DNA from 3 places in the Streptomyces sp. NPDC046977 genome. Region 1 is predicted to be linked to each of the others. Evidence: riboswitches for the same ligand, from Rfam matches in the RefSeq annotation. Region 1 holds a riboswitch; each other region holds the start of a gene.
What was found. A riboswitch is a leader RNA that binds a small molecule or an ion and turns the genes downstream of it on or off. The one in region 1 is predicted to bind S-adenosylmethionine.

Region 2: it holds a riboswitch for S-adenosylmethionine, as region 1 does, so the genes downstream of both, thrC (threonine synthase) here and ABZ883_RS29635 (aminotransferase class V-fold PLP-dependent enzyme) in region 1, are expected to answer to the same signal.
Region 3: it holds a riboswitch for S-adenosylmethionine, as region 1 does, so the genes downstream of both, ABZ883_RS33850 (glutathione S-transferase C-terminal domain-containing protein) here and ABZ883_RS29635 (aminotransferase class V-fold PLP-dependent enzyme) in region 1, are expected to answer to the same signal.

What each region holds. Positions count from the first base shown of each region.
Region 1 covers NZ_JBEYWO010000023.1:49,842-53,594, forward strand. Annotated here, with positions in the region: gene ABZ883_RS29625 (rhomboid family intramembrane serine protease) at 1-766, shown strand, start outside; gene ABZ883_RS29630 (Lrp/AsnC ligand binding domain-containing protein) at 763-1,044, shown strand; gene ABZ883_RS29635 (aminotransferase class V-fold PLP-dependent enzyme) at 1,041-2,393, opposite strand; SAM riboswitch class IV at 2,550-2,666, opposite strand; gene trpD (anthranilate phosphoribosyltransferase) at 2,806-3,753, opposite strand, start outside.
Region 2 covers NZ_JBEYWO010000002.1:302,043-305,795, reverse strand. Annotated here, with positions in the region: gene ABZ883_RS03940 (ubiquitin-like small modifier protein 1) at 1-118, opposite strand, end outside; gene thrC (threonine synthase) at 169-1,461, opposite strand; SAM riboswitch class I at 1,480-1,607, opposite strand; gene ABZ883_RS03930 (glucosyl-3-phosphoglycerate synthase) at 1,776-2,753, shown strand; gene ABZ883_RS03925 (trehalose-6-phosphate synthase) at 3,136-3,753, shown strand, end outside.
Region 3 covers NZ_JBEYWO010000029.1:101,920-105,672, forward strand. Annotated here, with positions in the region: gene ABZ883_RS33840 (phosphatase PAP2 family protein) at 1-310, shown strand, start outside; gene ABZ883_RS33845 (VOC family protein) at 337-756, opposite strand; gene ABZ883_RS33850 (glutathione S-transferase C-terminal domain-containing protein) at 971-1,753, opposite strand; SAM riboswitch class IV at 1,995-2,103, opposite strand; gene ABZ883_RS33855 (amino acid ABC transporter permease) at 2,713-3,726, shown strand; gene ABZ883_RS33860 (amino acid ABC transporter ATP-binding protein) at 3,723-3,753, shown strand, end outside.

The DNA of each region.
Region 1 (3,753 bases):
GTACGACGAGAACCCTGTCCGCCGCAGACCCTTGGTGACGTACGCCCTGATCGGGCTGTGCGTGGCGGTCTTCCTCATCGGCCCGGCCTCCGGGCTCAACCCCGTCTACGGCACCGGCCACGAGCTCGCGTGCGCGCAGGCCTCGTACTTCGCCCGGTGGGGTGTCATTCCCGCGGAACTCTGGCACGGGCGCGTCGCCCCCGCCTCGGTCGTGATGCCGACCGGCTGCCCCCCGCCGGGCGACATCGGGCGGTCGCCCTTCGTCTCGGTGCTCACGGCCCTGTTCGTGCACGGGAGTTGGGTGCACCTGCTGGGCAACATGCTGTTCTTCTACGTCTTCGGCGACAACGTCGAGAACCGCATGGGCCGGCTGCGCTACCTCGTCTTCTACGTGGTGTGCGGCTATCTGGCCACCTACGGCTGGGCCCTGGCGCACACCACCTCCACCCAGGCGCTGGTCGGCGCGTCCGGCGCCATCTCCGGCGTCCTCGGCGCGTACCTGTACCTCTATCCCCGGGCGCGGGTGACCAGCCTCTTCCCCTTCCTCTTCTTCCTGCCGCTGCGCTTCCCCGCGTGGATGGTGCTGGTCTTCTGGTTCGTGCTCCAGTCGCTGGCCGGGCAGGCCCAGCAGTCCGGGCCGGGCGTGGCGTACCTGGCGCACATCACCGGCTTCCTCTTCGGCTTCCTGTGCGCATGGGGCTGCTACCGGGCAAGGCCTAAGCTGGAGCCCGCCACCAGGGCGACCGAAGGAGACCTACAGCCGTGATCACCGCGATCGTGCTCATCAAGACCAGTGTCGACCGGATCCCCGAGATCGCGCAGTCCATCGCGGCGCTGGAGAGCGTCAGCGAGGTCTACTCCGTGACCGGCACGTACGACCTGGTCGCCATGGTCCGGGTGGCCCAGCACGACCAGCTCGCGGACGTCATCCCCGGCCGGATCAGCAAGATCCCCGGCGTCGAGGCCACCGACACGCACGTGGCCTTCCGCACGTACTCGCAGCACGACCTCGAAGCCGCCTTCGCCATCGGCCTCGACTCCTAGAACCCGCCCTCCGCGGGGACGCAGCGGCCGTTCTCGGTGCGGTAGCGCCACCGGGCGCCGTCGGTGACGAGGGCGGCGACCGCGGTGAGGAAGCGCTCGACGTGCTCGTCGGGGGTGCCCGCGCCGAAGGAGACACGGACGGCGTTCAGGGTGGTGTCGCCCCCGCAGTCGCCCGGTTCCGTGTGGTCGCCCAGCAGGGTGCGCACGAGGGGATGGGCGCAGAACAGCCCGTCGCGGACGCCGATGCCGTACTCGGCGGACAGCGCGGCGGCGAAGTGGGAGCTGTTCCAGCCGTCGACCACGAAGGACAGGACGCCCACCCGGGGGGCGTCCTCCCCGAACAGGGACAGCACCCGCACCTGCTCGATCCCCGCGAGCCCTTCGCGCACGCGGGCGACCAGCGCCTGCTCGCGCTCGACGAGGCCGTCGAAGCCCGCCTCGCGCAGGGCCCGGCATGCGGACGCGATGGCGTAGACGCCGATGACGTTGGGCGAACCGGCCTCGTGGCGGGCCTCGGTGGTGTGCCAGTCCACCTCCACGCCGCCGTCCGCGCGGCGGGCGACACGGCGGGAGGCACCGCCGCCCGCGAGGTACGGCTCGGCCTCGCGGAGCCAGTCGGCGCGGCCGGCCAGCACCCCGGAGCCGAAGGGCGCGTAGAGCTTGTGCCCGGAGAAGGCGACCCAGTCCACGTCGAGCTCGGCCACGTCGACGGGGTGGTGCGGCGCGAGCTGCGCCGCGTCGAGGACGATGCGCGCGCCGTGCGCGTGGGCCGCCGCCGCCAGCTCGCGCACCGGCCAGAGCTCACCGGTCACATTGGACGCACCGGTCACACAGACCAGCACCGGGCCCCCCGGCTCGCGCGCGGCCAGCGCGCGCTCCAGCAGGGCCACCGCGTCCGCGGGGGTCCGGGGCGCGCTCAGGTAGGTGACGTCACCGTCCCGCCAGGGCAGCAGGGAGGCGTGGTGCTCGGTCTCGAAAACGAAGACCCGGGTGCCGTCCGGCACGACGGCCGCCAGCAGATTGAGCGAGTCGGTGGTCGAGCGGGTGAAGACCACCTGGTCGTCGGCCCGGCAGCCGAGGAACGCGGCCACCTCGACGCGGCTTTGCTCGAACAGGTCCGTGGACAGCTGCGACAGGTACCCCGCGCCCCGGTGCACGCTGCCGTAGTAGGGCGCGTAGGCGGCCACGTCGTCCCAGACGCGCTGCAGCGCGGGCGCGCTCGCCGCGTAGTCGAGGGCGGCGTAGGCGACCTCGCCGCCGGTGACGAGCGGGACGAGGACGTCACGGCCCAGGACGGGCAGCGGGGTGGTGGCACGGACGGGCGCGGGCGCGGCAGGGTGCACGGGCATGGCGAAATCTCCTGTGGGCAGGGTAAAGCGACAGTGCGTCAGGGTTGACGGGAAAGCCCTCGGAACACCGGGCCGCCGCGCAGCGGGCACGCCCGGGGAGGGTGGAAAGGGGCCTTCGGCCCTAGCGCATTCGCTTGCTCACGGAAGAACTCCTCATGACCGCGCTTGCCGCAGACCTCGCTGCCTGCGGCCTGGTCATCACCCGGGGCACCCCGCCACGGAAGGAGGGTTGCCGGACAGCGGGCCGGGGCCGTGTCGCTGTCACTCGTGACCTGCGCAGCATCCTGCCACAGACCGGCGGCGCCGCAAGCCGCGGTCCGCATCCCGGACATCCCGCACCACTCGGCCCTGCGCCACGGCGGGAACACAAAAGGGCCGGGGCACCCGGCCCCGGCCCTTCCACGTGAACGCCCTACGCGTTGGTGGCCGCCGCCCACCGTTCCAGGGTCTTGGCGGCCGTGCCCGAGTCGATGGACTCCGCCGCCCGGGCCATTCCGGCGGCGATCCGGTCCACCAGCGGGCCTTCCGCGGGCTCCAGCGCCACCAGCGCGGCGGCGGAGTTCAGCAGGACGGCGTCCCGCACGGGCCCGGTCTCCCCCGCCAGCAGCCGGCGCGCCACATCGGCGTTGTAGGCCGCGTCGGCGCCGCGCAGCGCCTCGATCGGGACCAGCTCGATGCCGACGTCGCGCGGGTCGAACGGGATCTGTTCCACCGCCCCGTCGCGCACCATCCACACCTGGGAGGTGGACGTGACCGTCAGCTCGTCCAGTCCGTCGTCGCCGCGGAAGACCAGCGCGGAGGAGCCGCGCCGGGCCAGCACCCCCGCGATCAGACCGGCCATCCGGGTGTCGAAGCAGCCGACCGCCGAGGCCCCGACCCGGGCCGGATTGGTCAGCGGGCCGAGGATGTTGAAGGAGGTGGGGACCCCCAGGTCGCGCCGCGCCGAGGCGACGTAGCGCATCGCGGGGTGGAACTTGGCCGCGAAGCAGAAGGTGATGCCGGTCTCCTCGGCCACCTGGGCGACGCGCAGGGGCGACAGGTCCAGGTTGATGCCCAGCTTCTCCAGGACGTCGGAGGCCCCGCTGGCGCTGCTGGCCGCGCGGTTGCCGTGCTTGACGACCTTGGTCCCGGTCCCGGCGATGACGATGGCGGACATCGTCGAGATGTTGACGGTCCTGGCCCGGTCGCCGCCGGTGCCCACGATGTCCACGGCGGGACCGGGGATGTCCAGCGGCTGCGCGTGCGCGTACATCGCCTCGACGAGCCCGCTGACCTCGTCCACGGTCTCGCCCTTGGCCCGCAGGGCCACCATGAAGCCGGCGATCTGGGCGTCGGAGGCCCCGCCGCTCATGATGCGGTC
Region 2 (3,753 bases), on a different contig from region 1:
GGTGGTTGTTCTCCAGCGACGCGATGACCTCGGCCAGCGTGCCGCCCTCGGCGGGGACCTCGGCCCGGCCGCCGGTGTAGGGGCGGAGGATGGTGGGGATGCGGACGTTCGCGCTCATGATGCGGGCTTCACCTTCGTATCGGGACGGACGGCGATCGGCGGCCGGGGTCAGCCGGCCAGGCCGGCGGCGCGGAACGCGTCGAGGCTCGGGCGGATGGTGGCGGTGGGCCGGGAGGTCGCGGCGACGGCGTCCAGGGTCTTGAGCCCGTCACCGGTGTTGAGCACGACCGTCTCGCCGGCCGGGTCCAACTGCCCGCTCTCGATCAGCTTCTTCAGGACACCGACGGTCACGCCGCCCGCCGTCTCCGCGAAGATGCCCTCGGTGCGGGCGAGCAGCTTGATGGCGTCCACGATCTGCTCGTCGGTGACGTCCTCGACCGCGCCGCCGGTGCGCCGGGCGATGTCCAGCACGTAGGGGCCGTCCGCCGGGTTGCCGATGGCGAGCGACTTGGCGATGGTGTTCGGCTTCTGCGGGCGCACGACGTCCTGCCCGGCCTTGAAGGCGGTGGACACCGGGGAGCACCCCTCGGCCTGGGCGCCGTAGATGCGGTACGGCTTGTCCTCGACCAGGCCGAGTTTGATCAGCTCCTGGAGCCCCTTGTCGATCTTCGTCAGCTGCGAGCCCGAGGCGATCGGGATGACGAGGTTGTCCGGCAGCCGCCAGCCGAGCTGCTCGCAGATCTCGTACGCGAGCGTCTTGGAGCCCTCCCCGTAGTACGGGCGGAGGTTGACGTTGACGAAGCCCCAGCCCTCGCCGATCGGGTCGCCGATCAGCTCGCTGCAGAAGCGGTTGACGTCGTCGTAGTTGCCCTCGATGCCGACCAGTTCGCCGCCGTAGACGGCGGCCATGACGACCTTGCCCTCCTCCAGGTCGTGCGGGATGAAGACGCAGGACCGGAAGCCGGCGCGGGCCGCCGCGGCGCCCACCGCGCCCGCGAGGTTGCCGGTGGAGGAGCAGGACAGCGTGGTCAGGCCGAAGGTGCGGGCGGCCTCCAGGGCGATGGCGACCACACGGTCCTTGAAGGAGTGCGTGGGGTTGCCGGAGTCGTCCTTGATGTGCAGGCCGCCGGTGACGCCCAGTTCACGGGCGAGGTTGTCGGCCTTGACGAGCTTGGTGAAGCCGGGGTTCAGATTGGGCTTGGTGGCCACGTCGGCGGGGACGGGCAGCAGCGGCGCGTAGCGCCAGATGTTGTTCGGACCGGACTCGATGCGCTTGCGGAGCGTCTCGGGATCGCCGGCGGGAAGGTCGTAGGCCACTTCGAGCGGCCCGAAACAGACCTCGCACGCGAAGATCGGGCTCAGTGGGAAGCGTTCGCCGCACTCCCGGCAGGACAGTGCGGAAGCGGGTCCGAAGGGGGAATCCGTGGACGCGACGTCGGTGACAGCAGTCTGCGCAGCCATGTCAGGCGAGGCCCTTTCTCCTCATCTTCCTCGCGGCGCATCTCGCCGCGAGACGGAATTGGCACCTTCCCCACCTGGACCTCGCGGTCGGCGGGAGGGTTGCCGGGGCTTCAACGGGCCGTTCCCTCTGCCCCTCTGGATGAGCGGTATGGCACCGGGCGCGGGGCCCGGGCATTTGTCGTGCGAGGCGCGATCACCGCGGACATACGATGGTCATGCCTCGTGTTCACGACTGTAACCGACGACCTCGAACCTGGTCACAGCCCGTCCGTCCTTCGAGACAGGCCGAAGAGGGGCAGAAACGGAGCAACGCAGTGCTGGACGAGGTAGCCGGCTGGCTGCGGCGGCGGTCCTGGACCGCCGAGCGCCGGCCGCTGAGCCAGCTCCTCGCCGCGAAGCGGGCCGCGGGCCCGCACGGGACGGTGAGCGTGGTGCTGCCCGCGCTCGACGAGGAGGCCACGGTCGGGGCGATCGTCACGGAGATCCGCCGCGCGCTGATGTCCGACGCGCCCGGGGCCGTGCCGCTGGTCGACGAGCTCGTCGTCCTGGACTCGGGGTCCACGGACGGGACCGCCGCGGTCGCCGCGGAGGCGGGCGCGACCGTCGTCCACCGCGACGCGATCCTGCCGCGGCTGCCGGCCGTACCCGGCAAGGGCGAGGTGCTGTGGCGCTCACTGCTCGCGACGCGCGGCGAGATCGTCTGCTTCATCGACGCCGACCTGCGCGAATTCGACGCGCGCTTCGTCTCCGGGATCGTCGGGCCGCTGCTCACGGAGCCGGACGTCCAGCTGGTCAAGGCGATGTACGACCGGCCCCTGGAGGCCGGCGGCACGGTGGAGCCGACGGGCGGCGGACGCGTCACGGAACTGGTCGCCCGGCCCCTGCTCAATCTGCACTGGCCGCAGCTCGCGGGCTTCGTGCAGCCCCTCGGCGGCGAGTACGCGGCGCGGCGGTCCCTGCTGGAGCGGCTGCCGTTTCCCGTGGGGTACGGCGTCGAACTGGGGCTGCTCATCGACGCGCTCAACGCGGTCGGGCTCGACGCGCTCGCGCAGGTCGACGTCGGCGTACGGCACCATCGGCACCAGGACGGGCAGGCGCTGGGTCGCATGGCCGCGACGATTTATCGCACGGCGCAGACGCGGCTGGCGCGGGGGCATCTGGTGCGGCCCGTCCTCACGCAGTTCGAGCGGACCGCGGAGGGGTTCGCTCCGCGGGTGCATGAGGTCACGACGGAGGAGCGGCCGCCCATGATGACGGTGCCCGAGTATGTGCGGGGGCGTGAGGTCGCCTGAGGCTCGGGGCTTCGCCCCGCGCGCCTGGGGGGTGAGCGTTGTGTGCTTCGTGCCCGTGCGTCGTGGCTGAGCGCGCAGTTCCCCGCGCCCCTGAGGAGGTGGGCGTCGTGCCCACTGTGCCGGTGGGATGTGGCTGGGCGCGCAGTTCCCCGCGCCCCTGAGGGGGTGGGCGTCGTGCCCACTGTGCCGGTGGGATGTGGCTGAGCGCGCAGTTCCCCGCGCCCCTGAGGGGTGAGCGTTGTGTGCTTCGTGCCGGTGCGTCGTGGCTGGGCGCGCAGTTCCCCGCGCCCCTGAGGGGGGCGCAGGGCCTTGCGGCCCTGGGGACGCTCGGGTGGCGTAGCGCACACGTTTGCGGGTGGGGATGCGTGGCTAGGCTGGCGGCATGGTCGCATCGCATGGCGCGCGGGTTCTGGTGGCGTCCAATCGCGGGCCCGTCTCGTACAGCCTCCGGGAGGACGGGACGCTGGAGTCGCGGCGCGGAGGCGGCGGTCTCGTGTCGGGACTGAGCGCGATCGGGCCGGACACGGACGCCGTGTGGGTGTGCGCCGCGCTCGGTGACGGCGACCGCGCGGCCGTGCTGCGGACCGCGGACGGGAGCGGGCGGCTGGCCGCGGAGGACACCGGCGACCAGCGGGTGCGCATGCTGGACATCCCGGCGGACACTTTCGCGTCCGCGTACAACGGGATCGCGAACTCCGTGCTGTGGTTCGTCCACCATCTGCTGTTCCAGACGCCGCTGGAGCCCGTCTTCGACGAGGACTTCCGTGAGCAGTGGGCGGCGTACGTGGCGTACAACAGCGCGTTCGCCGACGCGCTGGCGGAGGAGGCCGGGGAGGGCGCGGCCGTCCTGGTGCAGGACTACCACCTGACGCTGGTGCCGCAGATGCTCCGCTCGCGCCGCCCCGACCTGCGGATCGGCCATTTCTCGCACACGCCGTGGGCGCCGCCGGACTACTTCCGGCTGCTGCCGGACGACGTGGCGGCCGAGGTGCTGAGCGGC
Region 3 (3,753 bases), on a different contig from region 1:
CGTGGTCGTTCTCGCTCTGCTGGGCGCACCGCGTGAACTCACCGCGCTCGTCGTGGCCATCCTCAGTGGACTCACGGTCGGCGGCCTGGTGACGATCTGGTGGAAGGTGTCGGGGCACACCGCGGCGGTCGGGGCGGCCGGGGCCATACTCACCGCCGTCTACGGCGCCCCGATGGTGCCCCTCCTCTTTGCCGTGATAGCGGTCGGCTGGTCCCGGGTGGTGCTGCGCGACCACACGGTTGCGCAGACCGTCGTCGGGTTCCTGATCGGCTCCTCTGTCGCACTGGCGATCTTCCTGCCGTTGCGCTGACGTCCCTGCGGTACTGGGGGGCGTCGTCAGTCCGGCTCCGACGGGTCGATGGCGACGAGCTCGACCTCAAAATCGTCGGTGTTCTCCAGGTAGGCGGCGTAGGCCCGCTCGCCGCCGGCGTGCGGGTGGCGGTCGGGAAACAACAGGCTCCAGCCGTGCCGCGTTGCCTCGGAGGCCAGATTCTCCACGGTGTGGTGGTCTTCGACGTGGAACGCCAGATGGTTCAGTCCGGGCCGGCACCGGTCGTGCCGGACGGCGGTCAGGGCGGGGGACTCCTCGAATACCAGGTAGGTCGCTCCGAGCCGCCAACTGCGGCCCTCGTCCCAGCTCTGGAAAAGCGTGTATCCCAGGGCTTCCAGCAGCCAGCCCATGGAGGCGACGGCCCGCTCCAGGTCGGGCACCCAGATCTCGACGTGGTGCAGCATCCCGCCCGCCGGCCGGGTCATGCCGCCACCGCCGGGGCGGGCTCAACCGGCTTGAACACCACGGCCGGACCGGTGGCCCTGCTGCCCGCTCCCTCGGCGGCTTTCGCCCGCGGTCGGACGGTGGCGTACGTCGACCCCATGGGGTTCGGCATCGTGGATCTCCCGTGGGACATTGGCGGTCTCGTGAACCCAGCACCCTAGTGGTGCCCGTCCGGAAGGTGCTTCGGGAGCGGCATCAGCCTCCCTGGGTTGTACGTTCCTCCGGCCGGGGAAACCCGAAAGCCGCGTACTGCCGTGGGAGGCGGCGGACGTAGGCCGCGAGGTGCCGGTACGGGGAGAGCACGCCGTCCGGGAGGTCCGACAGGGCGACCCACAGGTCGACGTCCGCCGCGGTCAGCCGCTCGCCCAGGGCGTAGGGGCCCGGTGCGCATGCCAGTCGGCGGTCCAGCAGGTTGAGCGCGGTGAGCAGTTGTTCCAGGGCCTTGGCACGGTCGGCCGGTGCTGCCGTGGCCGCCTCTTCCGCCGGGCGCGCGATGTCCTGCTCCACCAGGTCCCGAACGGTCCCGATCTCGGTCGCAAGGTCCAGGGGACACAGGCGTGCCGCGTCCCCGAGGCGGCCCGCGAGGTCGCGGAGGATGTCCGGGGTGTGGTTGCTGACGACTCGTCCGGTCCACCGGTCGCACAGGGCGGGTACGGTCAGCGGTCCGTCGTAGCCGTGCCAGGTGGCCTCGTACGCCGCGCGCAACGCCGCGGGCGCGGCCGCTTCGTGCGGCGCCGCCGGAACGACCGTTGTGAAGACGGTGTCCCGGAGGCCGAGGAGGTCGAGGGTGACGGCGACCCGCCGCGATTGCGGGCCTCGCGCCGAAAGGAACAGCTCGTAGCGGCGCGGAGCCGGGTAGAAGCCGCCGGCGGCGTCGGCACCGATCCGGCTGCGGAAGCGGTCCGGACGGGGCGTGCGGGGCAGCGCGGTACAGGACGCGGGGGAACCGGGATCACGTGAGATCGTCGTCTCGGGCATGCGCTCTCCAGGGCGTGGCGGCCCCCGGTTGCCCTCGGGCAGCGGCGGGCGGGACGGCTGACGGCCGGTGCGTGCTCGCACCCGGCCCCTGAGTCGGTACTGCGTGAGGACTCGCCGAGGTCAGCCGGTCGTGCCGAACGCGCTGCAGACACGCAGGAAGTCGATGTGCAGCCGGCGGGTGAGCAGCGCGGACCGTGCTCTGGACATGTCCGCCTCCCCGGCTCGGGGCCCGCGTGACGCGGGACCGCGCTTGTCCCGCCGCGCCGGCGGCACCCGGTCGTCACCCGGGGCACCCCACCGCGATGTGAGGGTTGCCGGTCAGCGGGCCGGGGCCGATGACCCGTGGGAGCCGCGACACGGCACCACGGGCGCTGACAATCGTGACCGTCGGCACCAGTGTTGGGCCGCCGGACGCGGCGCGTCAAGAAGGCGAGGGGCGTCTCACCGCGGCATCCGGCATGCGAGACAGCGTCGTTGACATTCTCTTCGGCCCGTGTCTAACTTACGCCGCAGAACGGTCCCGGACGTCGGCGGCAGGCTCAGGCCGGCCGCGCCAACGCCTCCCAGGCGGAAGGTTGTCCGGGCTGTCCCGACGACTTTTCGGCAGGCGCGAGGCCCCGAGCGGGGCGGAACGGTGGCGGTGACGCGATGTACGCGACCCCGGGGACGGCAGCGTGGCGGCGCCACGGCCTCGTCCCGGCGTACACGCAGCGGCCCGTCGGTCTGGCCCGCGTCAGCAGTGCCCTGTGTCGCCTGTGTTCCGCGCCCTGTCGCGCGCGCTGTCAAGGCTGACGACCACTCCCTGAACGCCGGCACCTCCCGCTGACGCGGTGGGTGTGCCCGCCTGTTCTGCCCCGTTCCGCTCGTCTCCCCGTGCACTCCGTACCGCCGAGGTGTCGTTCGCCCTGCGGTCGGCCGTCGCCTGCGCGACCGGGTGCACCCGTCCGCTGGAGTCCCCGATGAGTGAACCCCCTGGCACCGCTGTGTCCGACCGCTCGGCGCCCCCGGCCCGGGCGCCCGCGAAAGAGCCCGGTGACGTGCGTGGTCCCGCACCGCGACCGCCGGCGGAGCAGCGGGTGCTGCCCCTGCGCCGCCCCGGCCGGTGGATCGCCACGGCGGTCGTGCTCGTCCTGGCCGCCCAGATCGGGCACGGCCTGCTGAGCAACCCCTTCTTCCAATGGGACCGCTTCGGGTACTGGTTCGTGCGCCCGGTGATCCTCGACGGACTGCTCATCACCTTGGAGGTGGCGGCGTACAGCGCGGTGCTCGGTCTTCTCGGAGGCATCGTGCTGGCGCTGGCCAGGCTCTCCGGCAGTCCCGTACTGCGGGCCGTCAGCTGGACCTACACCTGGTTGTTCCGGTCGGTCCCGCTGATCGTCGTGCTGCTGTTCCTGTACAACTTCAGCGCTCTGTACCGTACGTTGAGCCTCGGCGTGCCCTTCGGCCCGGCCTTCCTCACCTTCGACGAGTCCAGGCTCGCCACCGACATGGTGGTCGCCGTCATCGGGCTGAGCCTCAACGAAGCGGCCTACGCCTCGGAAGTGGTGCGCGCCGGCATCCTCTCGGTGGACCAGGGCCAGCACGAGGCGGCCGCGGCGCTCGGTCTGCCCCAGCGCTACCAGTTCGCCAGGATCGTCCTTCCCCAGGCGCTGCGGTCCGTCGTCCCCACCTACGTCAACCAGCTGATCGGCCTGATCAAGGGGACCTCGCTGGTCTTCTACGTCTCGCTGCTCGACCTCTTCGGCTCGGTGCAGAGCATGGGCAGCACCTACCCGGGCGACATCGTGCCGCTGCTGCTGGTAGCCACCGTCTGGTACGTGATCCTCACCAGCGTCGTCTCCGTCGTCCAGTTCTACGTCGAGCGGTACTACTCGCGCGGCGCTCTGCGCATCGTTCCCGCGACTCCCGTGCAGAAACTCCGTGCCGCGCTCCGCCACCTGCCGGCCCGGATCCGGACGGGGGCCACTCCATGAGCACCGACATCCGGCCGGCCGCGGTCG